DNA from 3 places in the Thioalkalivibrio sp. ALJ1 genome. Region 1 is predicted to be linked to each of the others. Evidence: predicted binding sites of a transcription regulator. Region 1 holds the regulator's gene; each other region holds the start of a gene.
What was found. Region 1 encodes FliA, which starts transcription of late flagellar genes. Its sites were predicted from a motif close to GCTAAAGTTNNNNNNNNNNCNGCCGATA; they were not measured.

Region 1 (10,007 bases):
TTTCGGGATCGACGCCGGCCACTTCAAACTCGTTCACCACAGCCGCCGCGCGCCCGGAAGATAGCTCCCAATTGGAAGGATAGACGGCGGTCTGTATCGGCACATTGTCCGTGTGCCCCTCTACATGAATGCGCGAGACACGCGGCGCAAGGATCACCCCAACTTCACGCAGCAACGCCGTTGCCTCGGCATTGAGCGTTGCGGACCCGGAAGGGAACAACAACCGGCTCGTGATCTCGATCTCCAGCCAGTAGGCCTCACGGGTGACACGCAGATCACCGTCCTCGATCCACTGCGCCATAGCCAGTTCGATCTCCCGAGCCGTATCCGCCAGCTCGTCGAGGAAGGCCTGCATTTCATCGGCCTCGGGGGTATCGTCCATCAACCCGCTCAACGCCATATCGATCGGCTGCGGCCCATCCTCCACCAGCCCCGGTTGCACCTCGATCGGCACCAGGGCACGCAGATCCTGTGGAGTGCGCTCCCGAGCAACTGTCGGCTCCCCCACCTGGATCGGATCGGCTTGCATGGGTGCGCGGAACGCATCCACAAGCGACTCCGAGAGGACCCGGTACTTCCCGTCATCCACCGAGGAGATCGCGTACATCACCACAAAAAACGCGAGCAGCAGCGTAACCAGATCCCCGTAGGGAATGGCCCAGGCCTCGTGATTCTCGTGTTCATCCGCCCGTTTGCGTCGCGCCATGGTGACCTCACTCGTGGATGAAGCCACTCAGCTTGCTTTCGATGTTCCGGGGGTTCTCGCCCTCGGCAATCGAAATCAGTCCTTCCATCAACATTTGTTGATGTTGCGAGCGATTCTGAATAATTGACTTTAATTTGTTTGCCACCGGAAGGAACAACAGGTTCGCCGACGCAATCCCGTAGATCGTCGCCACAAACGCCGCCGCTATCCCCGCCCCCAACTTGCTCGGATCGGCGAGGTTCTGCATCACCGCCATCAACCCCATCACTGCACCCACAATGCCTAGAGTCGGGGCATAGATCCCCATACTCTCGAAGACCTTGGCCCCTTGCAGGTCAAAGTGCTCGCGGTTGTCCAGGTCGGCCTCCAGGATCTGTCGAATGGTTTGAGGCTCACTGCCATCAACCAGCAGCTGCAACCCCTTGCGCGCAAACTCGTCACTTTCCTCGTCGGCCAGCGTCTCGAGACCCAACAAGCCCTCTTTGCGCGCGACATTCGACCACTCAACGATCTGCTCGACCATCGCCTGGTTATCGATCTTGGGTGGCTTGAAGGCCCAAGGCAGGATGCGCATCCCATGCAAAAACACCACCATCCGCGCCTGCACCAGAGTCGCCCCCAGGGTCCCCAGCACCACGATCACGAAGGCTGCCGCGTTCCACAGCGCACCCAGACCGCTGCCCTTGGCAATACTTCCGCCCAAGACGGCCACCAGCCCCAGCGTGATCCCGACGAGGCTCAGGATATCCATGTCAGCAGATCCCCTTTACCAGAGCCGGTCCGATCTCGGGCAACGGATACACGTGGTCCGACAGCCCCGCCTCGGCAACCGCCGCCGGCATCCCGTACACCACACAGGTCGCGGCATCCTGCGACCACACCTGAGCACCGACCGCCTTCAGAGCACGGGCCCCTTCACGGCCATCCGCACCCATACCGGTCAGCACCACGGCCAGGACCTGCCCCCGCAGGGCATCAACGGCAGAAGCAAACGCCGCGTCCACGCTTGGCTTGTAGATCGTCCCCAGTGGGCTCTCGGAAATACGGACTAGCGTCTGGCTCCCGCGCTCCAGTGTGGTTTGCATACCACCCGGCGCGAGAAGGGCCACACCCGGCTTCAGGACATCACCGTCCTTCGCCTGGCGCACCTCGATATTGCACATTGCATTCAGGCGTTCGGCGAAGGCCGGGGTAAAACTGGCCGGCATGTGTTGCACCAGCAGAATCGGGAGTGGAAAGCTCGCTGGCAGCGGCTTCAGAACTTCCTGCAAGGCGACTGGGCCGCCGGTTGAGGTCCCAATCAGCACCGCCCGCATTTGCCGCAGCGGCGTCTTGGGACGCGTACTGACAACTGGGGGAGCCTGCTTGCGGGCGTCGGCCGCAACCCGGTCGGCCTCTTCCCGGCGCGCGTTGGGCCGGGCCTCGCGAGCAGGCGCACTACTGCCCGGTGCACTCACCGAGCGTGCCCGGCTGCGCGACAAGGAACGCACGCGCCGGCGCAACAGCATGCGCGCGCTGTCTTCGTCACTCGCCATATCGCTGAAGCGCTTGGGCAGGAAATCGACCGCCCCCGCCTCCAGCGCATCCAGGGTCGCCTGCGCACCTTCGGTGGTCAGGCTGGAAAACATCAGGATCGGCCGCGGGTTCTCGGCCATGATCTTGCGCACAGCGGTGATGCCGTCCATTACCGGCATCTCGATATCCATCGTTACCACATCGGGGTCCAGCTCCCGAACCCTGGCAATCGCCTGCTCACCATTCTCGGCTGAACCGACTACTTCTATACCGGAATCGGAATCGAGAATCTCCGCAATTCTTCGACGAAAAAATCCGGAATCATCGACCACCAGGACCTTGATCGGCATCCTCAGCCCTCGCTCGAACGCACCGCGCGGCGCGGCCGACCGGACATCTGCAGCTGCCGCATCAAGATGGTCACCAGGTCCGAGACGTCGAGGATCAGCGCGATTCCACCATCCCCCGTAATGGTTGCCCCCGCGAGGCCCTTCACCCCCTGCAGATTCTGACCGAGAGGCTTAATCACTACCTCTTCCTGTCCCACCAGGTCGTCCACCACCAGCCCCACCTTACGGTCGGCAGTATGCACCACAACCACATGGGCTTCCTTGCTCGGCTCGGGCTCGTGGCCAGGCTTCAGCCAGCGCTTGAGGTAGTGAATCGGGAGCGCGTGCTTGCGCACGATGATGACCTCCTGGTCATCCACGTAGTGCGTCTTGGTCAGATCCAGGTCCAGGATTTCCGAAACCGAGGCCAGTGGGATCGCGAAACGGCGCCCATCCAGAATCACCATCAAGGCCGGCAAAATCGCCAGCGTCAGCGGCAGTTTGACGCGCAGCGTGGTCCCGACACCAATCTCGGACTCAATGTCGATCATGCCGTTGAGTTGCGAGATCTTGGTCTTGACCACGTCCATGCCGACCCCGCGGCCGGAGACATCGGAGATCTCCGTCTTGGTCGAAAAACCAGCCATGAAGATCACGTTGAAGGCCTCGCGATCCGTCATGCGCTCAGCCATGGCGGGCTCCATCAGGCCTTTCTCCACGGCCTTGCGACGCAGGGCATCAGGATCCATGCCACCGCCGTCATCCTTGATCAGGAGTGCAATATGGTCGCCTTCCTGCGCCGCACCCAGCACCACGGTCCCCTTGCGCGGTTTGCCGGCGGCCTCGCGCACCTCCGGGGTCTCGATACCGTGGTCTACTGCATTTCGTACCAAGTGGACCAACGGATCGGAGAGCGCCTCGACCAGGTTTTTGTCGAGGTCGGTATCCTCACCGAAGATCTCCAGTTCGATCTCTTTACCCAGATTGCGCGACAGGTCGCGAATGACTCGGGGGAAGCGATTGAAGACCTTCTTCACCGGCTGCATCCGCGTCTTCATCACCGAGGTCTGCAGATCCGAAGTCACCAGCGCCAACGAACTGATCGCCTTGCCCAACTCGTCGTCGACATGCTGCGAGCGCAGCATACTCAGGCGATTGCGCACCAGCACCAGCTCGCCAACCAGATTCATGATCTCGTCCAGACGCTCGGTGTCGACGCGGACGGAGGTTTCGCCCTGCGGGGCCGAGCGGCCTCCAGCCTCGCCGCCCCCGCCTGCGCGGGCACCACCACCCTGCCCTCCAGAGCCGACCTCCGCTTTGGCAGGCTCTTCGGACGGGGCACTGGGGGCCGGCTCTGGCGTTGCGGGTTCGCGGGGTTCGCTTGTGGACGTCGCCGCAGGACCTTCGCCCCGGGCCTGCAATTCATCCAGCAGATTCTCGAATTCGTCGTCGCTGATCAGGTCGCCGCTCGCAGCGGTATCCACATCACCGTCCGTGCCACCGGCCGGATCGGACTCCGAATCCTTGGCCACGGGTGCGGGCGCAGAGTCCCCATGCAGGGTATCCAGAAGCGCTTCGAACTCGTCGTCTGTGATCTCGTCACCAGCCCCCACCATTCCGTCCGCAGCCGAGTCCTCGGGCTCGGGTTCCGGCTCAGGCTCAGGCTCAGGCTCAGGCTCAGGCTCAGGCTCAGGCTCAGGCTCAGGTTCCGGTTCCGGTTCCGGTTCCGGTTCCGAAGGTGAGGACGGAGCAGCGGCCACATCTTCGTTCTTGGCCATGCGGCGCAGATCTTCGACCAAATCCGCTTCTGCCGGCGTCGGATCGACACCGGAGCGCAGATCCCCGAACATGACGTTCAGGCTATCCAGCACCCGAAGCATGGTGTCCATCAGGTGGCTATCCACCCGACGCTCGCCATTGCGCAACAGATTGAAGACATCTTCGGCGTGGTGACACACGGTCACCAGCGCGTCCAGGCTCAGGAAGCCGGCACCGCCCTTGATCGTATGAAAGCTGCGAAAGACCGCATTCAGAAGCTCCCGGTCGTCCGGGTTTTGCTCCAGGTCAATGAGTTGCTCGTTGAGCCCCTCAAGAAGTTCCCCGGCCTCGATCAGGAAGTCCTGAAGGATTTCGTCGTTGGGGTCGATGGCCATTCAGTCTCTCCAATCCCGTGGCGCCAGTCGCATGAGGGGTGCTGTCAAAAGCCCAGGCTCGACAACAGATCGTCCACCTCGTCCTGTCCTTGAACGACATCTTCGCTGGAATCTTGAGTCTTTGGCACACTCGGGCCATGCCCTTTGCGATTGGCTTCGCGGTCGTCCTTGCTCTGCTCGATGGAGGCCTCGGCCGCCTCCACCTGCTCCATGCGGCCACTGGATAGCCGGATCAGGGAGACCAGGTTCTCCTCCAGGTCTGTCACCAGCTGGATTACACGACGAATGACCTGCCCCGTAATATCCTGATAACTCTGGGCCATCAGCACTTCGGAGAGCAGTCGCCGAAGTTCTTCCGTATCGGTACCGGCCTGGGCAAAGAAGCCATCCAGATCCCGGGCGAAATCCCGGAACTGATCCACCGATAGCTGGCGGTTACGAAACCGTGTCCATTTTTCTGTCAGCTCAGCGGCCTGCTGGCTGAAGGACTCGGCAATGGGAAGACTCGACTCGATCGCATTCATCGTGTCGTGTGCCGCCTGTTCGGTCATCGTGACTACGTAATTCAGGCGTTCCTTCGCATCCGGGATCTCGGCCCGCGTCAGTTCGACCAGTCTCGAGTCGCCGCGGAAGCTCTGCAAGGCCTCGTGGAGGTCTCGAGTCAGTTTGCCCAGTTCATCGAAGAGTTCCCGGTCATAAGGACGCGCCAGGTCCTGGACCAACGCCCGGGCACCCGTGTCGTCACCGGCTTCCAGTCGCTCGACGAGTTTGCGGGCGAGATCGAGCTGTCCGTCACGCGGCGGATGTTCCTGTTCAGTCATGAAAAGCCTCTTGCTGAAACCCCGCCGCCAGGATATGCCTCCCGGCGGTGTTTACAGGCGAACCGGGCCGCTTTGGCGCCAATCCAAAATGGTCCGCTATCGGCACAAACTTATCCTTGTGCCTCAATACGTTCAAAGATTTTATCGATCTTTTCCTTTAGGGTTTCAGCGGTGAACGGCTTGACCACATAGCCGTTCACACCTGCTTCCGCCGCCTCCACGATCTGGTCGCGCTTGGCCTCTGCCGTCACCATCAGCACCGGCATCGACTTCAGATTGGCATCCGCCCGGACGGCCTTGAGCAAATCAATGCCCGGCATGTTGGGCATATTCCAGTCCGTAATGAGGAAGTCGAAGTCACCGTTTTGCAGCATCGGCAACGCGGTACTCCCATCATCGGCTTCCTGGGTATTGTTAAAGCCGAGATCGCGCAAGAGGTTCTTGATAATGCGCCGCATCGTGGAAAAGTCGTCCACGATGAGAATTTTCATTCCCTTGTCCACACGTCACTCCGGGATTCGTAGGGTGGGTTTTAGAATAACTGCAAAGCCGTGCCGTCTTCGAGCCACGACCCCATGCGCGCGCGCAGGCGGATCACCGCCTGACTGCGGATTTGGCTGACACGCGACTCGGTCACGCCCAACACCGCACCGATCTCGCGCAAATTCAGTTCCTCGATGTAGTACAGCGAAAGCACCAGACGCTCGCGTTCTGGCAAGTCGCCCAATGCCTCGGCCAGTTCCTCGCGGAACTCGCCCGCTTCCATATTCCGCGCGGGCGAAGCCTCCTGACCCTCAATCACCCGATCGGCGCCATCATCGCCGCCGCCGAGGTCATCCAGCGCGAACAAATGGGCACCGGCGTGATCCTGGAGCATCTCGTAATACTGATCGATGGGCACTTCCAGCTCCGCCGCAACCTCGCTACCGCGTGCGGCCCGGCCTTCGCGCGCCTCGACCGCCTGAATCGCGGAGGCGATGCGGCGGCTATTGCGATGCACCGAACGCGGCGTCCAGTCACTACGGCGCAATTCGTCAATCATCGCACCGCGAATTCGGATCCCGGCATAGGTCGCGAAAGTGGCGCCCTGGCCGCCCTCAAACTGCCGCGCAGCCTCTAACAAACCGATCATTCCCGCCTGAATCAGGTCATCCACCTGTACCGAGGACGGCAGGCGCGCCATCAAATGATGGGCGATCCGATGCACCAGTTCGATGTGATCTGCAATCAGCCGTTCGTGCCCACCGGATGCGGTGGACGTTGTTTGGTAGCCGGAAAGTCGATTTCGGGTCGCCATCATGCGCTCTGGAGCATTCGTTCCACGAAAAATCCGACGCCTCCGTGGTCACCCTTGCCGACCGGCCAACGATCAACCGTCCGGGCCAGCTCGGCGAAGGCCTTGCCCGCCGGGCTGCCGGGATACTGCTGGACCACCGGCGCGCGTTTCTGCACCGCCTTGCGGAGGTGCTCGTCCACGGGAATATAGCCGGCCAGGTCCAGGACCACCTCCGGCAAATAGTTGCCGCAAACGGTATTCAGTTTCTGCATCAGGCGGTCGGCACTCTCGCGCCCGCTGACCATGTTGGTCACCATGCGGAAACGACGCATGCCGTGGTCCCGGTGCAACACCTTGATTAGGGCGTAGGCATCGGTAATCGATGCGGGTTCGTCACAAACCACCACCAGGGTCTCTTGAACCGCGCGACAGAACGAGGTCACGGACTCCTGCAGCCCTGCTGCGGTATCCACGATCAACACATCCAACGGCTTGCGATAGGCGCTGAAAGCATGGATCAGCCCGGCATGTTCGGCCGGGGTTAGGTTCGCCATCGCGGCGATGCCGGAAGCCGATGGCACCACCTTCACCCCGTCCGGCCCCTGGACCAACACCTCCTCCAGGCTCTCCACCTCGCCGGTCACGAGGTCGTGCAGCGTTCGTTCCGGCCGCAAGCCAAGCAAGAGATCGACATTGGCGAGGCCCAGATCCGCGTCGAACAGCATCACCTCGCGCCCCAGCCGAGCCAGTCCTACCGACAGGTTGACCGAGACATTGGTCTTGCCAACGCCACCCTTGCCGGAGGCGACTGCGATGACCTTCAAGGGTTTGTTAGTGCGTGGCATAACGGCCCTTTCCAACCGGCTGAATCAGTTCCAGGCTCGCGGGTTCGGCACTGGTGACCGGGCGCGGTTGCGAGCGCGCTCGGCGGGGCGGGTCCATCTCCGCCAGGCGCTCGGCGGCCCAGGTCTCGCGGGCGTTTGCTTTAGCCATGGAACCATCCGCGTCGTCATCCAGTGCCAAGTGGGTCAGATGGCCGGTATCCACGCGATGGAAGTCTTCCGCGACGCGTTGGCCATCGCTGACGAATCCCAGCCCCAGATGTTGATCCAGCAGCACTGACAACACCTCACCTAATTGTTCGGCCTCGTCCAGCTTGGTCAACACCAGCGCCGAAGGCTCTGCCTTGCGGAAGGCCTCGAGCACCCGCCGCAGGGTGTTGCCCTGAGTAGTGGCCGAAACCACCAGCCAGCTCTCGGCGCGAATGCTCGGCGGCAGATGTGCAAACAACGACTCCTCTTCCACTGCGTTCGGGGCCTGCCCCGCCGTATCCACCAGAATCAGGTGTCCATCCTCCACCCGCCGGGCCAGGTCACGCAATTCACGCGCATTTTGCAACGCACGTACCGAGACCCCCGCCATCTGGGCAAAGGCCTGCAGCTGCCGCGTCGCGCCGATCCTTTGTGAGTCCAGTGTAACCAGCGTAACCGAATCCGGGCCCATGCGACGGATTTGGCGCAGCGCGATCCGCGCGAGGGTGGTGGTCTTGCCGACACCTGTGGGTCCGACCATTGCCAGCAATCCGCCTTCGTCGAGAATGGTTGGGCGATGCGTCGCGATCGCCCCCGACAAGCGGGCGCGCAGACGCTCCCATGCCTGTTCCGGGGAGCTGTCATCCAGAATGCTACCCGCAAGACTACGTGCCAGGGATTCACTGAAGCCCCGATCCATCAGGCGCGCCTTGCACTCGGCCGCCAGCGGATGGCGCGCAGCCCATCGGGCCTCTTCGCTCTCGGCGTACTGTCGACTCATCAGACTGCGCAGGTCGCGAAGCTCCTGACGCATCGCCTTCAGCTCCGGGTCGGCTGGCCAGGAGCCCCCCCCCTGCTCCGGTGCTCGTTCGGCGGACGGGCGCGCTGGGCTGTTGGAGCGTGTCCTTTCCGGCTCGTGCATCGGCTCGGAGGATTCACCGTCTTCCAGCGCGGCGACCACCTCCAGCCAACCATCGACGCGCCGGCTGGACAGAATCACCGCATCTTCGCCCTGCTGCTCGCGCACCTGACGCATCGCGTCACGCATGTCCCGGGCCCGATATCGTCTGACGTTCATGCTTTATCTCCTGTGCCGCTTGCGCGACGGAACCCTTTTGCTCGTTCTTCGGCACCCGTTCTCAGGCGCTTACCTTCAGGCCGGCTGTTTCTGTGATTCTTCCTGACCCACGGTGGCCACCACTCGAATCCGACGGTTGTCCGGGATCTCGGTGAAGGCCAGCACCGTCAGGCTACGAACCGCGCCGCGCAGCCACCCGGCAATCCAGGACCGGATCTCCGGTGCCACCACCAGGATCGCCGCTTGTCCGGCCATTTCCTGACGACGGGCCGCATCGGCCACCGAACGCTGCAACCGTTCCGCCAGTCCGGGCTCCAATCCAACCGTCCCGCCCGAGCTGCCTTGCAGGGACTTATGCAAGAGCTGTTCCAGCGAGGGGTCCAGTGCGATCAATGGCAGCTCATCCTCCGGTCCTACAAGGTCCTGGACGATCGAACGCGACAATGCGACGCGCACGGCGGCAGTCAAAGCGCCGGGATCCTGACTCTTCACGCCCTCGTCTGCCAGGGTTTCGGCGATCGTTCGCAGATCGCGAATCGAGACCTGCTCGGCCAGCAGGTTCTGCAATACCTTCAGCACGATCGACAGCGACAGAGTCTTGGGAACGAGGTTCTCCACCAGCTTCGGAGAATGCCGGGCCAGCTGGTCCAGCAAATGCTGAGCCTCTTCGTGGCCGATGAGGCGGTGAGCGTTCTCGCGGAACACCTGCGACAGGTGCGTGGCAATCACGGTCGAACAATCCACCACGGTATAGCCCGCCCCCTGGGCCTGGTCCCGATCCGCCGGATCGATCCACAGGGCGTCCAGGTTGAAGGTCGGATCCTTGGTGGGCGTACCCGGCACCGTTCCAAAGACCTCGCCCGGATTGATCGCCAACTCGCGATCGGGGAACACCTCGGCCTCGGCCACGGTGACTCCGAGCAGACTGATGCGATAGGCATTGGGGCTCAGTTCGAGGTTGTCGCGGATATGCACCGGCTGCAGCAGGAAACCCAGTTCCTGCGACAACTTGCGCCGAACCCCCTTGATGCGGCCCATCAGCTGTCCGTCCTGGGTGCGATCCACCAGCGGAATCAAGCGGTAGCCGACCTCCAGGGA
Region 2 (10,007 bases), on a different contig from region 1:
TCATGGGTTTCTCCAAAACCAAAGAGCCGGCGGAGGACCGCCGGCTCGATGAAAGGCGTAGCCGCGTCATGCGGCCGAACACGCCTAGTGTAAGCCGCTTGGGGCGTTACTTCATCTGCTGGGCAACAAAGTCCCAGTTCACCACGGCCCAGAAGTTTTCCAGGTACTTCGGGCGCGCGTTGCGGTAGTCGATGTAGTAGGCGTGTTCCCAGACGTCGCAGGTCAGCAGCGGGGTCTTGCCGTCGCGCATCGGGTTGGCGGCGTTGGAGGTGTTCACGATTTCGACGGAACCATCGCTGTTCTGTACCAGCCAGGTCCAGCCCGAGCCGAAGTTGCCGACCGCGGATTCGTTGAACTTCTCCTTGAAGGCGTCGAACGAACCGAAGGCGCTGTTGATCGCATCAGCCACCTTGCCGGACGGCTCGCCGCCGGCATTCGGGGCCATGCAGTTGAAGTAGAAGGTGTGGTTCCAGACCTGGGCACCGTTATTGAAGATGCCGCCGGCGGGGGCCTTCTTGATGAGGTCTTCCAGCGAGGCATTCTCGAACTCGGAACCCGGCAGCAGGCCGTTCAGCTTGGTCACGTAGGTCGCGTGGTGCTTGTCGTGATGGTATTCCAGCGTTTCGGCGGAGATGTGCGGCTCCAGTGCGTTCTTGGCATAGGGCAGTTCGGGCAGTTCGTAGGCCATGAAAGACTCCTTGTGCTGTGTCGTGAGAAACTGCGTGGCGGCGCGCCCCGAAGCAGGACCGCCACCGAACTCGACAACGATAGTCACCTTGCCCAAGCGATGCAATTTCCGATGATTCCGCTCGGTCTTGTAATGGGGGGAAAACTGTTCTCGATTAGTGTTTCTTCAGTGGTTTTTCGAATCCCTGATCGCCTGAAAGACGAGGTAGATGGCCGATCGTGACGATAGTACGCAGCCGGACCAGGCGGAGTTGCCTGGAAAAACGCCGGTGAACTGGCGCGGCCGGTTCGGGTTGCTGCTTGGGCCACTGATCTTCGCGCTGTTCCTGATAGCGCCGGCACCGGCAGGCTTCGATCCCGCCGCCTGGTGGGTGCTGGGGCTGACTCTGTTCATGGCGATCTGGTGGATTAGCGAGGCTTTGCCGTTGCCGGTGACGGCGTTGCTGCCGATCGCGATCCTGCCGATCCTCGACATCACGTCGATGGAGTCGGCGACCGCCCCCTATGCCAACCCCATCATCTTTCTCTTTATGGGCGGGTTTGCGATCGCTCTGGCGGTGCAACGCTGGGACCTGCACCGGCGCATGGCGCTGGCGATTGTGGCGCGCTCCGGTAATCGTCTGCATATGCTGGTCGGGGCCTTCATGCTGGCGACCGCTGGGCTGTCGATGTGGGTCAGCAATACCGCGACCGCGGCGCTGATGCTGCCGATTGCCCTGTCCGTCCTGGGCCTGATTGAGCGGGGTGCCCCGCCGCAAGAGCAGGATGTGGCCTCGCGGCGCCCTGCGCTGGCCTTGCTATTGGGGATCGCGTTCGCGGCGAACATCGGCGGTATGGCCACCATCATTGGGTCGCCACCGAACGCCCTGACCGCGGCCTATCTTGGGGACCGGCACGGGATTGAGATCGGTTTTCTGGAATGGATGACCCTGGGATTGCCGCTGGCCGCGATTCTATTGGCGATGGCCTGGTGGCTACTGACGCAATGGGTGTTTCCTGTGCACCGGGTGGAGCTGAGCGGTCTACGTAGCTTGCTGGACGAGCAGCGAGCCTCTGTCGGTCGATGGTCGGCGGCGGAGAAACGGGTGGCGGGGGTGTTCGTGCTGGTCGCGCTGGCGTGGCTGACCCGGCCATCGCTGGAGGGGCTGCTGCCGATCTCGTTGACTGATGCTGGAATCGCGATTCTGGGTGCGGGGTTGTTGTTCCTGATCCCCTCGGGCTCGCGCGAGCAGCGCCGCCTGCTGACTTGGGACAACACCCGCGAACTACCCTGGGGTGTACTCCTTCTGGTCGGCGGCGGGTTGAGCCTGGGGGCGGCGATCGAGTCCAGCGGGCTGGCGGCGCTGGCGGCCGATGCGCTGGTGGTCGCACAGGTCTGGCCACTCATCTTGATCATGGCCGGCGTGGCTTTGCTGACGATGACGCTCAGTCATGTGACCAGTAACACCGCGACGGCGGCTACGTTGCTGCCCCTGGTGACCGCGTTCGCCTTGAGCATGGATGTGCCCGTGTTGTTGCTCGCACTACCCGTGGCGTTTGCTGCTTCGGTGGCTTTCATGCTGCCGGTGGCGACCCCGCCGAATGCCATCGTGTTCGCCAGCAATCGGTTGCGAGTGCTGGATATGGTGCGCGGTGGCGCGCTGTTGTCGGTGGTCGCGTTGGTTCTGATCAGCCTGGCGGTCTATGTCTTTGCCGAGGCGTTTTTGCTATAGGGAGACGCTGCTTTACGCGCGGGTTTGCGCTCGAGTCGCTTTGGCTTACATTTTATGCGCGGTTACTGCCGTGCAGCCATTCTGCACAAGGGAATCGCAACGCGGTTCGCGCACCCGTTTCTGGTCAACAACGGCCGGCCGAGCCCGCTCTTTCAATCAGTGTCTCCCCAGCCGCTTACGCCCGGTCATGGGTCGGTGTCTCCCCGGTGTTCTTGTGGGGAAAAAGGCTCTACGGGGTTCAAGTTTTAGCATTCGCCGCCGCTAGTGGGGTGACGGACCTGACTTTCCCGCGGTGCCGACTGGCATCCGATTGATCGAAGGAACTGGATAGATGTTCAACAACATTCGAATTGGCGTGCGGCTCATGGTGGGCATCATTGGCGTGGTGGTCCTCGCCGTGGCGCTGACCCTGGTGGTGGTGGTGAATGCCCTGGGGACGATGGCAGATCGTGCCGAACAGCGTGAGCTGAACGACCTAACCGGGCAGTTGCTGGATCGCCTGGATCAGGAAGCCGTGCGGGCAACCGCCATGGCCCAGGCCGTCGCACGTATCCCGGATGTCGAGGAGGCCATGGCCAATGGCGACCGGGAACGCTTGGCCGCGATGACCGTGCCCAGCTTCGAGTCGCTCAGCAGCGATTTCGGGGTGAGTCAATACCAGTTCCATACCCCGCCGGCGACCTCTTTCTTGCGTGTACATCGCCCGGATCGCTACGGTGACGATCTGTCTGGCTTCCGCCAGACCGTTGTGGATACCAACGATCGGCAGGCCCCCATCTCGGGTCTGGAAGAGGGTGTGGCAGGCCTGGGTATCCGCGGTGTCGTGCCGATCGCCCAAAACGGCGAGCATGTCGGCTCCGTTGAGTTCGGCTTGTCCTTCGGCGAACCCTTCTTCGAGCAGTTCACTGAAGAGCTGGGCGCCCCGGCTGCACTCTACCTGCGCGACGACGGTCGGTTCTCCCGCTTTGCTGGCACCATTGAGGGTGATGCGACCTTTACTGATGCGGAGATGCGTGGGGTGCTGGAAGGCGAGGAACGGGTGCGTAACGTCACCTATCAGGGCGAGCCGATGGCCGTCATCGCGCGTCCGGTGCTGGACTTTTCCGGTGATGCAGTCGGTGTGCTCGAACTCATGGTTGATCGCAGTGCCTATGTCGCGATGGCCCGCAATGCGACTGGAACGGTTGTGATGGTAGGCGCGCTTGCCGTCGTGCTGGGTGCCCTGCTGGCCTGGTTCCTGACTCGCAGCATTGTGCATCCGTTGTGCCAGACGGTGGTGCGCCTGAATGACATCGCCAGTGGGGAAGGGGATCTGACCCGCAAGCCGGAGGTTTCCGGAAAGAATGAACTGGGCGACCTCTCGATTGCCTTCAACCATTTCGTAGAGAAGATCCGGGTGCTGATCCAGCAGGTGGCTGCCGGGTCCGATCAGGTGGCAGCCGCCGCCACCGAGCTGTCCGCGACGAGCGAGGAGACCAACGAGCAGGTGCGCCGTCAGAAGGCGGAGACCGACCAGGTTGCCACCGCAATGAACGAAATGACGGCGACCGTCCAGGAAGTGGCGCGCAACGCGTCGGATGCCGCCGCTGCCGCGCGCAGCACGGACCAGGACGCCACTGCTGGCCAGCAGGTTGTGCAGAAGACCGTCAGCACGATCAATGGACTGTCCACGCAGGTGGAGAGCGCGGCGGATGTGGTGAGTCGCCTGTCGCAGGATGCCGAGCAGATCAATAAGGTCCTCGAGGTGATCGGTGATATCGCGGATCAGACGAATCTGCTGGCTCTGAACGCGGCCATCGAGGCGGCGCGTGCGGGCGAACAAGGCCGTGGCTTTGCCGTGGTCGCGGACGAGGTGCGCACGCTCGCGAGTCGTACGCAGGACTCGACCCACGAGATCCAGCAGATGATCGAGCGGGTTCAGAACGGTACCCGCGAGGCGGTCCAGGCGATGGAGGACGGGCGCGTTAAGGCGCATGCGAGCGTCGAACAGGTGAACCTTGCCGGCGAGTCGCTGATTGCGATTACCCAGTCCGTCACTCGTATCAGCGACATGAACACGCAGATCGCCAGCGCCGCGGAGGAACAGTCCACGGTGGCCGAGGAGATCAACCGTAACGTCGCCAATATCACCGAGGTACTGGACCAGACCGCCGCCGGATCGGAACAGATCCGCAATGCTTCCGAGGAGCTGTCCAAGCTGGCTTCGCAGCAGCAGCAGCGCGTGGGTCAGTTCAAGGTCTGATCACGCCCCAATGCCCGTAGCCGAGCCCGCCATCCTCGTTTCGAGGGGGCGGGCTTTTTCATGCGTGTGGGGGCGAAGGGGTTGATTCGCCACGGAGTGCGCGAAGGCACGAAGAAGGGCTGGGTCAAGGGCGAAGACCGGTCTACAGGAAGTGGGGAAGATCGGAAGAGAGATTGATGAGGTAGTGGAACTGGCAGGACTCGCCGGGGAGGGTTGGTGTGAAGGCCGGTGCTAGAGGACACGCGGGCGGGGGCTTCGCGGGCAAGCCCGCTCCCACAGGGGCGATCGGTGCGCCTGGTGGACCATCGTTTCGAACGGGTCCCGGGCGGTTCTGGCCGATCTATCCTTCGCGACTTCCAGTCTTCCTGTGAGTCGCCATTGACCTTGGCCCAGCCGTTTTTCGTGCCTTCGTGCACTTCGTGGTGAATAGTGGGCTTTACGGAGCGGGGAAGAGGCGTTGGCCGTTTTCCCAGGCGATCATGCGAGCGACGTTGTCGGGGAGCTGCATCAGCCAGTCTCGGGTGCCGTCTTTTAGCACGGTGAAGTGTTCCCAGCGTGCGAGGCTGAAGGTGTCATTGCCGATCAGGAAGCGATCGGGATAGTCGAGAAATAGTTCGAACCAGTCGGCGTCGATAATCCCACCGGGATTGATGCGCGGATTGCGCATGGAGACGTCGATGACCATGTTGGGGTGACGGATCAGGTAGTCGCGTACCAGTGATGGGTAGGCATAGGACCCGGCATGGGCCCAGAGGATGCGTACCTCGGGCTGGAGAGCGTAGGCATGGTCGATTACGGCCGGGTCGCCATGGATGACGATCCAAAGATTGCGTTCCACCGCCAGTTCGAGCAGGTCTTCGAAACTCGGCGCAAAGCGGTCATCCGCCTGGATGTGGAGTTCGCCGATGCCACGCCAGGCCACGGCGTCGCGGTCCAGAATGGCCTCGACCTGTTCGCGCAGGTCCTCAACGTACATCCAGTCCATCTTGCGCCCGAGGCGTTGAGAGATCTCGAGAAACGGGATAATGCGCGCCTGGCTGGAGGATTCGAGCGACTCGATCAGCGAGGCTCGGGGGGCCATCATGATCGCGGCCTCGATAAGGTTTTCCTCCAGCGTGCGAGCAACGGCATCAGGGGGGAAACGCTCGGCCTGGGTGTCGCGATAGTGGAGGTGCGCGTCGAACAGCGGTTCGATCGCGTGGCTTGGGCTGCAAATTAGCAGTAGCGGACCTAGCAGAAGGGCTGCGGCGGCAACGGTTATAACGTGGGGAAAGCGGCGCGGGGCGGTCGTCGATTCCATTCTGCGAGTTCCTCTAATACGGGAACTCCAATTTTATACCGTAGAGTGCGACAGGGCGGGCCTCACGGTCGAGGGCGTCGCAGCTGCGCGGGGCTTCAGGCGCGGCTATCCCCAGAGACGGTGGTGTCATTCGAAGAGCGATTGGAGTGGCCATCTCCGTGGTTGGGGTCGAAGCGTTCGCGCAGGTACTGGCCGATCGCGTCTGACTCGTACAGCCAGCGGACGCTCCCGTCGGCTTCCTGGATGCGCAGGCAGGGTACCTGCAGCTTGCCGCCCTCACTTTGTAGTTCCTCGCGCCACGCGCCGGCGGCCTGTGCGTTGCGTAACTCGATATCCAGCGAGAGACGCTGCATGGTTCGCCGTGCGCGGATGCAGAACGGGCATGCGGGGAAGTGATAAAGCGCGAGTTGGCGCGTCTGCTCATCGACCTTGGCCTGGTCAGCCGGGTCACGCTCGATTCCACGCGGGCGCGACAGGCGCTCGCCGATCAGCATGAACGGGGTGAGCAGCAGGCGTACGCCACGGAAGAACCATCGGATAAGAAATCGCATGGCCGAAGAATGCCACAGCAACCCGCGCCCAACACAACACCCCGATCCTCTGTAGCGTTAGTCATGCTGGGTCAAGGGCGTTTTTCACCACGAAGGGCACGAAGGCACGAAGAAGGTCAAAACCTTGTAACCACAGAGTTCACAGAGGACACAGAGAACGGCAAAACCCATGGTGGGATGGTGGCTTGGGCAGCCCGAAGCGATCATTCGACAGGATTATTCTACGGTCTTGACCTTCTCCGTGCCCTCCGTGGTGCAATCGCCGTTGACCTGGCCTGTCTTCCTGCCTTCGTGCGCTTCGTGGTGAAAAAGCCCTTTCAATGAAGGATCAGGGGGTGCCGAAGTCGAATTGCCAGGGGTCTTCTTCGGGGGCGTCGAGAAGCGAGGGGCGCAGGCGGATGATCTCGAAGCCGAGTTCGCGGTAGTCATCAATGCGATCGGGTGCGAGGTCGGCGACTTCGACGAACTCGGCGAAGGCATCGGCCTCTAGACCGCGCCAGTCAGCGAAGGTGCCGCAGACCGCGACGTTTACGCCCTCGTCGCGGACCAGGGCCTCCACCTCGGAATGCAGGCCTGGGTGCTGGGCCGCTTCGCTGCGAGTCAGGCTGAACTGCTCCGCGCCGTGCGCCACCACGGCGACCGGATAGTCCGGATCGCGTTCGCGCAGCCGGGCGATGTTGGCCCGGATCTCGGGCAGAAGCGCGGAGAGCGCCGCGCGGTCATTCTCGATGATCTCGAAGACCACGCCCTCGGGGAGTTCGTCGCGCTTCAGGAGTTCGAGAATGGCGTCCGAGGGTTCGCCCTCGGGTGTAGCGTCGGGGGCGCTGAGCGGGTCAGCTGCCAGTGCGGGCAGGACGAACAGACACAGGGTCACAAGCCCGCCGAGGCGGGTGGAAAATATACTGGCGAGTCGATGTGGGCTCATGCCCCCTATTCAATCGGGCGCGTGTTCAGGACGCAAACGACCGCGTCCTTTCTGCGATGGACTCCAATCAGTGGCGGTCGCCGGTGGCTTGCTCGGCCATCTGGTCGTAGCTGGTGTGGCGCACGTCCTTGCCCTTAACGAAGTAGACGACGTACTCGCAGATATTGCGTGCGCGGTCGCCGATACGTTCCAGGGATCGGGTGGCCCAGATGATGTCCATCAGGCGCGGTACCGAGTCCGGCGAAGCGGTCATCTGCTTCATCAGTTTCTGGGTGATGGTCTCGTACAGGCTGTCGATCTGGATGTCGAGCTGAGCGACGCGCACGGCTTGATCCACGTCCATGCGGGCGAAGGCGTCGAGGGCGCCACGGGTCATCTCGCGGGCGTGTTCCCCCATGCTCGCGATATCCGCCATCGGGGCGCTGTTGCGGTCCTCGTCCAGCAGGTGCAGACCCATACGGCCCACGCGCTCGGCTTCGTCGCCCATGCGCTCCAGGTCGGTAATGGTCTTGATCACCGCGATCACCAGGCGCAGGTCGGAGGCAGTGGGCTGGCGCCGCGCGAGGATGTGAGTGCACTCCTCGTCGATCTCGACTTCCTTGGCGTTGACCTGGTAGTCCGAGGTCATCACCTTTTCAGCGAGTTCGACATCCCCCTCGACCATGGCGTGGACGGCATCGGCGAGTTGCTGCTCGACCAGGCCACCCATGGCCATCACCTGCTTGATGATGTCCTCGAGCTCCGCATTGAACTGCTGCGAGATATGCTGTTTGAAGAAGGTCTTGTCCATGGTGCGTGTCCTCAGCCGAAGCGGCCGGTGATGTAGTCCTCGGTCTGCTTCTTGGCAGGCGAGGTGAACAGGGTGTCGGTGTCGGCGTATTCGATCAGTTCGCCCATGTACATGAAGGCGGTGTAATCGGACACGCGCGCAGCCTGCTGCATGTTGTGGGTGACGATGACCAGCGTATAGTCCTTCTTCAGCTCGATCATCAGCTCCTCGATCTTTAGCGTGGCCAGGGGGTCCAGCGCGGAGCAGGGCTCGTCCAGCAGCAGGACCTCGGGGTCGATCGCGATGGCGCGGGCGATCACCAGGCGCTGCTGCTGGCCGCCGGACAGGCCGAAGGCGTTCTCGTGCAGGCGATCCTTCACCTCGTCCCACAGCGCGGCACGCTTGAGCGACTTTTCCACCACCTCGTCCAGGCGTCGGCGATTCTTCACGCCCTGCAGGCGCAGACCGTAGGCGACGTTCTCGTAGATGGACTTCGGGAATGGGTTGGGCTTCTGGAACACCATGCCGACGCGGCGGCGCAGCTCCGGTACGTCCACCGCCTTTTCGTAGATGTCGTCACCGTCGAGCCGAATCGTCCCTTCGATGCGGGCAGCATCGATCAGGTCGTTCATGCGGTTGAAGCAGCGCAGGAAGGTCGACTTGCCGCAGCCCGAGGGGCCGATGAACGCGGTGATCCGGTTTTTCGGGATGCGGATGTCGAGGCCCTTCAGGGCCTGATCCTCTCCGTAGAATAGTTTCAGGCCTTCTGCGGTCAGGCAGATGTCCTCGCGATCCAGGCTCAGACCACGGTGGGCCTGCGTATTCTGGGCCACGTTGACGCTGTGGGTCTGGGAATCACTCATCTCGGGTACTCCATGGGGAACAGGGTTCGACACATCGCGTGATCGCGACGGTACGGAAAAGCATGGTCATCGCGAGCGCCGCAGGCGCGTGGCGATCGGCGTGGTTGGCCGCGACGCGACTCGGGGCAGGCGTCGGAGTTGCGTTGGGAGATGGCCACGGGTCCTGCGGACCCTCGCAATGACGGGGAAACAGCACCGTCATCGCGAGCGCCGCAGGCGCGTGGCGATCTCCGTGGTCGACCCCGACGTGAGCCAGGACGGGCGTCGCGCTTGCGTCACGAGGTTGCCGCGGCCCCCGCGGGGCCTCGCAATGACGGGGTGTGTGAGGCACGTTGTGCATCGCGTGCCTCAGTCGCTGTCGGCGCGGTACTTCTCGCGCAGGTAGTTGCGGATCGAGATCGCGGTCAGGTTGAGTACGATGATCAGCAGCACCAGCACCAGTGCGGTGGCGTAGACCAGCGGGCGCCCGGCCTCGACGTTCGGACTCTGGAAGCCGACGTCGAAGATGTGAAAGCCCAGGTGCATGAATGCGCGGTCCAGGTGCAGATAGGGGAAGTTGCCGTCCAGCGGCAGGGTCGGGGCCAGCTTGACCACGCCCACCAGCATCAGCGGGGCCACTTCGCCGGCGGCCCGGGCCACGGCCAGGATCAGCCCAGTCATCATCGCAGGGGCCGACAGCGGCACGATCAGGCGCCACAGGGTCTCGGCCTTGGTCGCGCCCAGTGCCAGCGAGCCGTGGCGGATGCTGGCGCCGATACGGGTCAGGCCCTCCTCGGTGGAGACGATCACCACCGGCAGCGTCAGCAGCGCGAGCGTCAGAGAGGCCCAGATAATCGCCGGCGAGCCGAAGGTCGGTGAGGGCAGGGCATCGCGGAAAAAGATCTGGTCGATATTGCCGCCGACCAGATAGACGAAGAAGCCCAGGCCGAACACGCCGAACACGATCGAGGGCACGCCG
Region 3 (10,007 bases), 250 kb from region 1:
GGCCATGCTCGGGTGCATCAGCCGGTTCGCGAGCTCACCATCGGTGGTGAACAGCAGCAGGCCGGAGGTATTCAGGTCCAGGCGGCCCACACCCACCCAGCGCTGCCCCTTGAGCCGGGGCAGGCTCGCGAACACCGGCCGCCGCCCCTCTGGGTCGGAACGACTGCAGATCTCGCCCACCGGCTTGTGATACACAATCCAGCGATGGGGGTAATCCGGCTGCCGCACTACACGCCCGCGCACGCGGATCACGTCGCCTTCGCCGACCTGGTCGCCCAGCTTCACCGTGCGGTTGTTCACCTGCACTTCGCCGCGCTCGATCCAGCCCTCGATCTCGCGCCGCGAACCAAGCCCCCGCGCCGCAAGGACCTTCTGTACCCGCTCCGACATTCCCGGAACTCCAGCAACTCATTAAGATGGGCGCCACGATACACCAACAGGACGTTGCCATGACCGCTTCCGCGCCGGATACCTCCCCTGTCACCACCCCGCTGAACATCGCCGTCCTGACCGTCTCCGACAGCCGCGAACTGGCGGAGGACCGCTCCGGCGATGCCCTCGTGGAACGCCTCGAGGGTGCCGGCCACCGCCTGGCCGATCGCGGGATCGTGAAGGACGACATCTACGCCATACGCGCGGAGCTCTCGCGCTGGATCGCCGATCCCGAGATCGACGCGGTGATCACCACCGGCGGCACCGGCATCACCGGTCGTGACGGCACCCCGGAGGCCGCCTCGGTGCTGCTGGACAAGACCATCGAGGGCTTCGGCGAGCTGTTCCGCATGCTGTCCTATGAAGAGATCGGCACCTCCAGCCTGCAGTCCCGCGCCCTGTCGGGGGTGGCCAACGGCACCTACCTGTTCGTGCTGCCCGGCTCCACCGGCGCCTGCCGCACCGCCTGGGACCGCATCATCCAGGCCCAACTGGACGACCGCACCATGCCCTGCAACCTGACGATGCTGATGCCGCGCCTGAAAGAGTCCTGAGGGAAATTCGGATTTCACCACGAAGCACACGAAGGTACGAAGAAGGTCAAGGTCAAGAGTGGATTAACCACATAGGACACGGAGTACACGGAGGCGGGTCGAGGCATTTCGGGTGAAGGGCGCGAGCGTCATGGGCGGGAATAGCCCATCTAAAGGGGTTCACCCCCAATGCAGCTCGATGTGTTTGGCACGTACTTCAGCTGCAAGCCAATCAACGACTTTGTCCTGTGCTCCGTGGTGCAACCCGCCCTGGACCTTCTTCGTGCCTTCGTGTGCTTGGTGGTGCTATACGCCCATTGATCACGCATCCAAGTGGGTCTGCAGGCAGTATTCGCGCAAGGCCGCGTGCCACAGCTTGAAGCCCTGAATGCGGGTGAAGTTCTGGCCGGGTGTGTCCAGCAGCCTGTCAATGTAGGCCGGCTGTACAGCCCGCGCTCGCGCAAGCTGGGGATGCCCCGCATGAACTCGTGGAAGTCGCTGCGCACGTGATTTGAGCGCCGACACCGGGAAGTAGCCCTTCGGCGTGGAATTGGCGCACCCCAGCGGGCTGTTTCCTCGCCTCGAGGAAGGCCTCGAGATCCTCATGCCGGCCTACCTCTACGTCGCGATCATCCTGTTGTGGCGCGAGACCCTCCACGGACCCTTCGCAACCTTGTTTCGCAACGAATAAAGCCCGAAGCAGGATGAAGCGCCTCGATTGTCGGGACGCCCGCCCGCACCGGCACGCTGTCAACGGTTGCCACAAGAAAAATTCCTAAAATGCGCTAAAAAAGCCTATAAGCGTGCCGTTACCCCCTGTAGCGGTTGCATCGCAGAGGCGAATCTGCTTGTCGACCGACGAATACAACAGCGATATGGAAGGCCAACGCGATGAGATCCCTGAATCCCCTGTCCAGAGCCGGCTTCGGCACCCGCCTGACGCTGATGATCCTTTCTCTTATCGTAGGCGCGATCCTCATCGTTGCCACCCTCATCTTCTTGCAATACCGGGCCTCCTACACCGACGCGACCATCGACCGGCTTCATGCAATGGGCGAATCCAACGCGCAGTCCTTTACCGAGTGGCTCGTGGGGCGACAGGACGAAATGCGCTATCTGGCAGGTCTCGATGCTGCCCGGGAAATGGAACTCGATGAACTCGAGCACCTGCTCGAGCAGATCGCCTCGCTGCGCGGCGAATACGACACGATCTTTGTCGTGAACGCCGACGGCATGGGCGAGGTAGGAGTGTCCTTCGACGGCCAAGCGCACGTCCTCAGCCGCGAGGAGGCGAACGATTTCAATGTGCCCGACCGGGCATGGTTCCAAAGCGCGATCAGTGGGGAGGACACCTTCTCACGGCCGGTAGTCTCCCGCGCGACGGGCAATCGGGTCAGCACCGTCGCAATCCCGATTGAGGGGGCGGACGGCGAACCCATCGCGGTGATGCGGGGCGCCGTGCAGCTCGACGCAATCTTCGATCGTGTCAACGCAATCGATCTTGGCGAGGGTTCCGAAATCTACCTGGTGGACCACGACCGCCGCCCCGTCACACCCGTTGGTTCAGCCCCCGATACTGACCGGGCGATCGACACTCGTGCCGCACAGGCCATCGCTGCCGGTGACAGCGGCGTTGGCCGATACGAGAACGCGATCGGCACCGCAGTGATCGGCAGCTACACCGACATCCCCCTGCTCGGCTGGGGCCTGCTGATGGAGCTCGACGAAGGGATCGCACTGGCCGAACTGCAACGCGCACTTTGGTTGGTGGTCGGCCTCACTATCGTCATCCTGATCGTTGCCTCGCTGATCAGCCTCGGCGTGATCCGCAACGTCCTGCGCACGCTGGGGGGCGACCCCGCCTACGCCTCGAACATCGTCCGCCAGGTATCGGAAGGCGACATGACCGTCCCGATTCAGCTGCGCAAGGGGGATAACTCCTCGCTGCTTGCGGCCATCGCCACCATGCAGTCCCGCCTGCGCGAATTGATCGGCAACGTCCGCGGACATGCGGAGGAAGTGGCCTCGGCCGCCACCGAGCTTTCGCACATCAACGAAGAAACCGACAAGGGTGTAAACCGTCAGAACGCCCAGCTCAGCGACGCGGCCGCGGCGATCAACGAGATGACTGCAACCGTCGAGGAGGTCGCCCGGAACAGTCAGAGCACGGCAGATGTCGTGCGAGAGACCACGGAACAGGCCCAGAGTGGCCGCAACGTGGTAAGCGCGTCGGTCACCTCGATCAACAAGCTGTCGAACGAGATCCAGAGCACCGCGGAAGTCATCACCGCACTCAAGGGCGACAGCGACAACATCGGCGAGATCCTGCAGGTCATCAACAACGTTGCTGACCAGACCAATCTGCTGGCGCTGAACGCTGCAATCGAGGCGGCGCGCGCCGGGGAGGATGGTCGCGGTTTCGCTGTGGTCGCCGAGGAGGTTCGCAACCTTGCCGTCCGCACCCAGGAATCGATCACCGAGATTCAGCAGATGATCGAGGCGGTTCAGAAGCGCGCGGATCAGGCTGTAACGGCGATGGCCGCCAGCCAGACCCAAGCCCAGGATGGTGTGGATCAGGTCAACCAGGCGGGCACATCGCTCGAACAGATTGTTGCCGCGGTCGAGAAGATCGAGGACATGACGCGTCAAATCGCGAGCGCGGCCGAAGAACAGTCGGCGACCTCCAACGAGATCAACCGCAACATCCACTCGATCAGCGAGGTCTCCGAGCACAACGCAACCAACGTCGTGCAGATGGGTCAGGCCAGCGAGACCCTGGCCGGGCTGTCGGAGCAGCTGCGCGAAATCGTCAACCGCTTCAAGGTCTGACGCCGGTCAGGAAGCGCGGGGAGACACGGAGCCGAGCGATCTACTCCGTGTCATTTCCGCTTCCGGGTTCAAAGCACACCGGCGAAGCGCGCTCCCCCGCTGGTTCTGCCTCGGCCCATTCGGCGTCGAGAAGATCACGCAACACCACCGTGTGGCTGTAGTCCACGTCTCGGGTGGCCGTCAGCAGGGTCAGGGGACCATGGAGGGTATACGCCAATAAACGAGCCCACGCCTCGGGGGCCCCCTCCAGTTCTTTTTGGTAACGGCGGCAGAAATCGCGCCAGCGACCCGGGTCATGCGCGAACCAGCGGCGCAGCTCCGAGGACGGCGCGATCTCTTTCTCCCAGGCGTCCAGTGCGAGCGCGGATCTCTTGATCCCCCGCGGCCACAGGCGGTCGACCAGCACGCGGTACCCGTCGTCGGGATTCACCGGATCGTACACACGCCGGATCCGCACTCGTTCCATGCAGCGCTTACCGATCCACGTGTGTCTGCAGCCAGTACTCGAGCAGGGCCGCGTGCCAGAGCTTGGAGCCCTGGATGCGGGTGAAATACTGGTCGGGGGCGTCCAGCAGTTTGTCGATGTAGTCCGGCTGGTACAGCCCGCGCTCGCGCGAGGCGCGCGAGGTGAGGATGTCGCGCATGAACTCGAGGAAGTCGCCGCGCACGTACTTCAGGGCCGGCACCGGGAAGTAGCCCTTGGGCCGGTCCAGCACCGCGTCCGGCAGACGCCCGCGGGCGATGCGGCGCAGCACGTCCTTGCCGCCGTCGCCCAGCTTCAGGTGCGGCGGCATCGCGGCGGCGGTCTCCACCAGCTCGTGATCCAGGAACGGGACCCGTGCCTCCAGGCCGAAGGCCATGGTCATGTTGTCCACACGCTTGACCGGGTCATCCACGATCAGTGTAGTCACATCCAGCGCCAGCACCGCGTCGATGAAAGAGTCGGCGCGGTCGGTCTCGAGTTCGGCGAATTGTTCGCGCAGCCAATCCCCGGTGATGTCGGTGGCCGGTGGGTGCTGCAGCATCTCGGCCATTTCCGGATGGTCGCGGTCGAAGTAGTGGCGGCGGAAGCGTTCCACCCAGTCGCCGTGGCGGTCCTCCGCCATCTGTGGATACCAGAAGTAGCCGCCGAATACCTCGTCGGCCCCCTGGCCAGACTGCACCACCTTCACGTGCTGCGACACTTGCTCCGAGAGCAGGTAGAAGGCCACCGCGTCCTGACCGAACATCGGTTCGGCCATCGCGCCGACGGCCTCCGGCAGCCGGGCCAGGACCTGGTCGTTGGGGATCAGGGTCGCCTGGTGGTCGGTGGCATAGCGTTCGGCGACCGGATCGGAGTATTCGAACTCCGAGCCCTTCTCCTCCGGCTGGTCCTCGAAGCCGACGGTGAAGGTGCGCAGGTCCTGTGCCCCCTCCTCCATCGCCAGCGCGACCAGCAGGGAGGAATCCAGCCCGCCGGAGAGTAGTACGCCCACCGGCACATCGGCCACCTCCAGACGCTTGCGCACGGCGCTGCGCAGACTGTGCTCGATACGCTCCTGCCACTCGGCGTCGGACACGACCGGCTCCGGGCGGTGGGCATACAGTGTCCAATAGCGCTGTAGCCGTTCCTGCCCGCGCGCATCGATGCTCAGGTAATGTCCTGGCTCCAGCTTGCGGATGCCGCGCAGCACGGTGCGCGGCGCGGGCACCACCGCATGCAGCGAGAACAGCATGTGCAGCGCCTCGGCATCCAGCTCGGTGTCCACGTCGCCCGCCGCCAGCAGCGCCTGGGTGTTGGAGGCAAAGCGGATCCCGTCGCCCATACGCGCCAGATATAGCGGCTTGATCCCCATACGATCACGCGCCAGCAGCAGACGCTGGGCATTGCCGTCGAACAGGGCGAACGCAAACATCCCGTGGAGGCGACTGACGATCCCCTCGCCCCACTCCGCGTAGCCACGCAGGATGACCTCGGTATCGCCGGTGGAGAAGAAACGGTGGCCGCGGCCTTCCAGTTCGGAGCGCAGCGCGCGGAAGTTGTAGATCGCGCCATTGAACACCAGGGCGAACCCGGTCTCCGGGTCGAACATTGGCTGATGGGCACGTTGCGACAGGTCGAGGATGGACAGCCGCCGGTGACCCAGCGCCACCCGCCCGGAGGCCCACAGGCCATCGGCATCCGGCCCGCGTCGTTCCAGACAGGGCAGCATGCGGGCCACGGCCTCGCCGCTGGCCCGGCGTTCACCCCAGACAAATTCTCCTGCGATCCCGCACATCGGTTCGATCCTTGTTGATTCTTGTTGGGTTCGGCGCGATCACCCGAAGTCCGACGTGGGCCGGGGCTTCGCGTGCGAGCACGCTCCTCCAGGGAATTCCCGTCAGGAAGGGGGGTCCGCCCGGAAGGCTTGCTCCAGCGCTTCCATCAGGGACTGGCTGGCCACGCCGGCACGATCCCGGTCCGCGTGCACGATGTAGAACGGCACCTGATGCCGAGCACCAACCTCCAGGTTCAATTCGACCAGCCGGCCCGCCGCAAGATCCTCGGCGATCCGGTCCTCCGGCATCCAGGCAAAACCGATACCGGAGCGCAGGATCTCGCAGGCGGTACCCATGTGGGAAACCGTCCAGCGCTGGTCGGCCTCCACCCAGCCGCCCTCGCCGGGGGCCTGGATACCTGAATCCCGCACCACCACCTGACGGTGTGCCTGGAGATGGCGCCGGGTCAGCAGCATCTCCGCCTGCGCCAACGGATGCGACGGATGCGCCACACAGACCATCGACAGCTCGCCCAGGCAGCTACCGAGATAACCGGACGGAAGCTCCGGACCCAACAGGATGTCCACGGCCGCATCGCGCAACAGGTCAGGCCCCCCACTGAGCACGACCTCGTGCAACTGGATCCGCGTGGCTGGATAGGCCCGCGAGAAGGCTTCCAGGGCACCAATCACTGGCGCGCGCGGCAGGAGCTGATCGACCGCCAAACGAATCTCGGACTCCACCCCGGCCGCGAGCGCACCCGCCAGGGCCTCGATCTCCGCCGCCTCTTCCAGCAGGTGCTCGGCCCGGCGCAGCAGCGCCTTGCCGGCCGGGGTCAGGACCGCCTTGCGGCCCTGCACCTCGAAGACATCCACGCCCAGCTGCTCTTCCAGCTTCTGCACCGCATGGTTGATGCTCGACGGGCTCTTGTGCACCCGCTCGGCTGCCCGTGCGAAACCGCCGGCGTCCACCACCGCCTGCAGCATGCGCCACTGTTCAAGGGTGACGCGAATCACTGCGGCCGCCCGCATTGGTGGTGCCTATTCCTCAAGCCCCGTTGCGGTGTCCGGCCGGAGCTTGTCGTACCGACTTGGTCCGGATGAGTTCGGGGCATCAATCGGTATCGGGGACCGTCGAGGATCGAATGACGACCCTGCAGGCGCCACAGCTTGCACGCACACGAAAGCCGCTTGAACGCGAGCAAGTCGATTGACCCTCGCCTGGCTAGTGTCCCTCGGGACATCCGCATCCTGGGTTGTGGATTCGCACGTGCCACTCCTCACGCAGACGGGCATAGGCGTTGGCAGTCAACAAGACCAGATGGATGGTGGAGGGGTAGATCCGACGGTCCATGCGCAGGGTCTCGGTCAACTCAGGATCGCTGCCTTCCGGGATGTAGAAGAAGTCCACCCCCTCGCGTAATTGATCCTTGCGCGCCTTGAACAGGCGAAAGGCCGTGCCCTTGGGTACCCCGTTCCATTCATCCACCTGGCGCAGACTCAGGGTCGCGTATCCGGCATAGATGATCGGTTCGGGCAGTGGGCCCACTGCGGAACCTTCCCGGTCGAGAAACCGTCCCGCACTACGAGGGTCTTCAACTGTATCGGTATTCATGCTGGCATTATGCACGCACAGGCTTCGAGCCTCACCACGCCATCAATCCAGGACATGAAATGGAATTTCTTCAGGAGTACGGACTTTTCCTCGCCAAGGTTGCCACGGCGGTCATTGCCGTGCTGATCGTGCTGAGCGCCGTCGCCGGGCTGGTCGCCCGTTCGCGCGATCGGCGTCCGGATCGCCTGAGCGTCAAGCGACTCAATGACCGCTTCGAGCGGATGGAAAAGACCGTCCGCCGCGCAGTGGAGCGCCGCCGCGGGCGCGTCGAACGCCTGCGTGACTGGGCCACGCGCAAGCTCGCACGCAAGGGTGCCGAGACATCAGGCACGGGGGCCACCGCCGAACAGGACACAGCGACCGATGAACAAACGCGCGACGCCCCCGACACTGCGCAACCCGAAATGGAAACGCCTACCGAACGTCCACGGGTTTACGTACTTCGTTTCGAGGGGGATATCCGCGCCTCCAGCGTCGAAAGCCTGCGAGAAGAGATCACCGCCATCCTGACCATGGCGCGACCGGAGCAGGACCGGGCCATTGTCTGTCTGGAAAGTCCGGGCGGGCTGGTCCCCTCCTATGGGCTCGCGGCCGCCCAGCTCGCCCGCCTGCGCGAGGCGGGGATGGATCTGACCGTGACGGTGGATCGCGTGGCCGCCAGCGGCGGCTACATGATGGCGGCAGTCGGTCACCGCATCGTGGCAGCCCCGTTCGCGGTCCTGGGGTCCATCGGCGTCGTGGCTCAGATCCCCAATTTTCACCGTTGGCTGACGCGCAACGATATCGACATCGAGCTGCTGACCGCAGGCGAATACAAGCGCACGCTGACCATGCTCGGCGAAAACACCGACGAGGGCCGCAAGAAATTCCGTGAGCAGTTGGAAGAGGCCCACGAACTGTTCAAGACCTTCCTGACCCGGTATCGCCCGCAGTTGGACCTTGAACAGGTCGCCACCGGCGAGCACTGGTACGGCGAACAGGCCCGCGAGATGGGCCTGGCCGATGAGCTGCGCACCAGCGACGATCTACTGCTGGAACTGACCCGCGAAGCGGATGTTTTCGAGCTCACGTATCACCGCCCACAGACCCTTGGCCGCCGCGTCACCGTCGCGATGGAATCCTTCCTCGAACGTATACTGCGCAGCCAGGGCGAGACCCGGATGTAACCCGAGGGAAGACCCCGGGCCGCTGCGACGTCGAACCCTGACAAGCCACACCAAAAGGAGTCCCCCATGAACCGGAAGAACCGACCCTTGATCCGCCTGCTGCTGATCCTTCTGGCCGCCGCCAGCCTGCTCGCCATGCCATTGGTCGCCAGTGCCGATGACAACCTCCCCTGGGGCTCGGCCGAGAAGATGGATCGCCCATATGAACCCCGCAAGGTGGTCTACGACGTGTACACCAGTAGCGCCCGAGAACTGGAGATGGTCCTGGACCGCGTGAGCATGCTGAACAACGTCTACGAAGCCGATCCGTTCGAGGCGCATATCGTACTGGTGCTGCACGGGCAGGAAGTGCCCTACTTCACCCGCGACGAATTCGACGAGCACGAGGAGCTGATGCGCCGGGCCAAGTCCCTGACGGACGCTGGACCGGTCGAATTCCGCATGTGTGAGGCATCTGCCCGCCTTCGCGGCATCGAGCTGGAAGATATCCACGGTTTCGTCAACGTCGTGCCGATGGCCGATGCCGAGATCATCGAGCTGCAGCACGAAGGGTACCTCCTGATGCAGTAACCCTGGCCGCAGTCAGCTGAAGTCGCACGCCTGGCCGAGAACCGGGCGGACCCTTTACCGGCCCGCCCGGCATGCCACCTCTACCGCTCCAGACATCGGGGCATATCTTCTGGTCGCATGAACATGGGCGCCACGGGATCGAGAATCGTGACGGCATCCTCGACAGCATGAGCAACGCCCTCGACGCCCTGACCAACCCGGCAATCGCCGGAGATTGAACGGGTAAACGCCCAGCACCGGACGGGCGATTCGTTATAGTGTGGGTTCGACCCGTTCCGGGAGCCCACGTGGATCGCTCGTCCTCTTTAAACCCCGCTCAAACTGAACCCCGCAACCGGCCGATCCTCGGCTGGCGCGAATGGGTTGGCTTGCCCGATTTCGATATCCCGGCCATCAAGTGCAAGGTCGACACCGGCGCGCGCAGCTCCGCGCTGCATACCTTCCAGATCGATCCCTTTACCCGCGATGGACATGAATGGGTGCGCTTCGGCATCCATCCTTACCAGCGCGACGCCGAGACCGAGGTCTGGCATGAAGCGCCGGTATTGGATATCCGCAGCGTGACGGATTCAGGCGGCCACACCGGCGAGCGCTACTTCATCGCCACCCGCGTGCAGCTCGGATC

Region 2: F462_RS00430 (methyl-accepting chemotaxis protein) is a predicted target of FliA. The motif match lies at 2,636-2,663, and genes of this name have one in related genera.
Region 3: F462_RS11170 (methyl-accepting chemotaxis protein) is a predicted target of FliA. The motif match lies at 1,750-1,777, and genes of this name have one in related genera.

What each region holds. Positions count from the first base shown of each region.
Region 1 covers NZ_KN050684.1:2,110,071-2,120,077, reverse strand. The annotation lists gene motD (flagellar motor protein MotD) at 1-706, opposite strand, end outside; gene F462_RS12305 (flagellar motor protein) at 714-1,457, opposite strand; gene F462_RS12300 (protein-glutamate methylesterase/protein-glutamine glutaminase) at 1,459-2,571, opposite strand; gene F462_RS12295 (chemotaxis protein CheA) at 2,574-4,166, opposite strand; partial or broken gene F462_RS14105 (Hpt domain-containing protein) at 4,301-4,703, opposite strand; gene F462_RS12290 (protein phosphatase CheZ) at 4,748-5,524, opposite strand; gene cheY (chemotaxis response regulator CheY) at 5,635-6,015, opposite strand; gene F462_RS12280 (RNA polymerase sigma factor FliA) at 6,057-6,824, opposite strand; gene F462_RS12275 (MinD/ParA family protein) at 6,821-7,645, opposite strand; partial or broken gene flhF (flagellar biosynthesis protein FlhF) at 7,814-8,909, opposite strand; gene flhA (flagellar biosynthesis protein FlhA) at 8,985-10,007, opposite strand, start outside.
Region 2 covers NZ_JQIW01000003.1:110,141-120,147, forward strand. The annotation lists gene F462_RS00415 (acetylornithine transaminase) at 1-4, opposite strand, end outside; gene F462_RS00420 (superoxide dismutase) at 107-688, opposite strand; gene F462_RS00425 (SLC13 family permease) at 897-2,399, shown strand; gene F462_RS00430 (methyl-accepting chemotaxis protein) at 2,731-4,641, shown strand; gene F462_RS00435 (amidohydrolase family protein) at 5,078-5,941, opposite strand; gene F462_RS00440 (glutaredoxin family protein) at 6,037-6,492, opposite strand; gene F462_RS00445 (DsrE family protein) at 6,821-7,417, opposite strand; gene phoU (phosphate signaling complex protein PhoU) at 7,485-8,207, opposite strand; gene pstB (phosphate ABC transporter ATP-binding protein PstB) at 8,219-9,049, opposite strand; gene pstA (phosphate ABC transporter permease PstA) at 9,398-10,007, opposite strand, start outside.
Region 3 covers NZ_KN050684.1:1,857,549-1,867,555, reverse strand. The annotation lists gene rluB (23S rRNA pseudouridine(2605) synthase RluB) at 1-390, opposite strand, end outside; gene moaB (molybdenum cofactor biosynthesis protein B) at 450-986, shown strand; partial or broken gene F462_RS13680 (N-acetylglutaminylglutamine amidotransferase) at 1,287-1,508, opposite strand; gene F462_RS13850 (hypothetical protein) at 1,510-1,656, shown strand; gene F462_RS11170 (methyl-accepting chemotaxis protein) at 1,857-3,794, shown strand; gene F462_RS11165 (DUF488 domain-containing protein) at 3,835-4,260, opposite strand; gene F462_RS11160 (N-acetylglutaminylglutamine amidotransferase) at 4,268-6,052, opposite strand; gene F462_RS11155 (LysR family transcriptional regulator) at 6,155-7,063, opposite strand; gene F462_RS11150 (hypothetical protein) at 7,257-7,646, opposite strand; gene sohB (protease SohB) at 7,706-8,812, shown strand; gene F462_RS11140 (DsrE family protein) at 8,879-9,382, shown strand; gene F462_RS13845 (hypothetical protein) at 9,454-9,600, shown strand; gene F462_RS11135 (ATP-dependent zinc protease family protein) at 9,670-10,007, shown strand, end outside.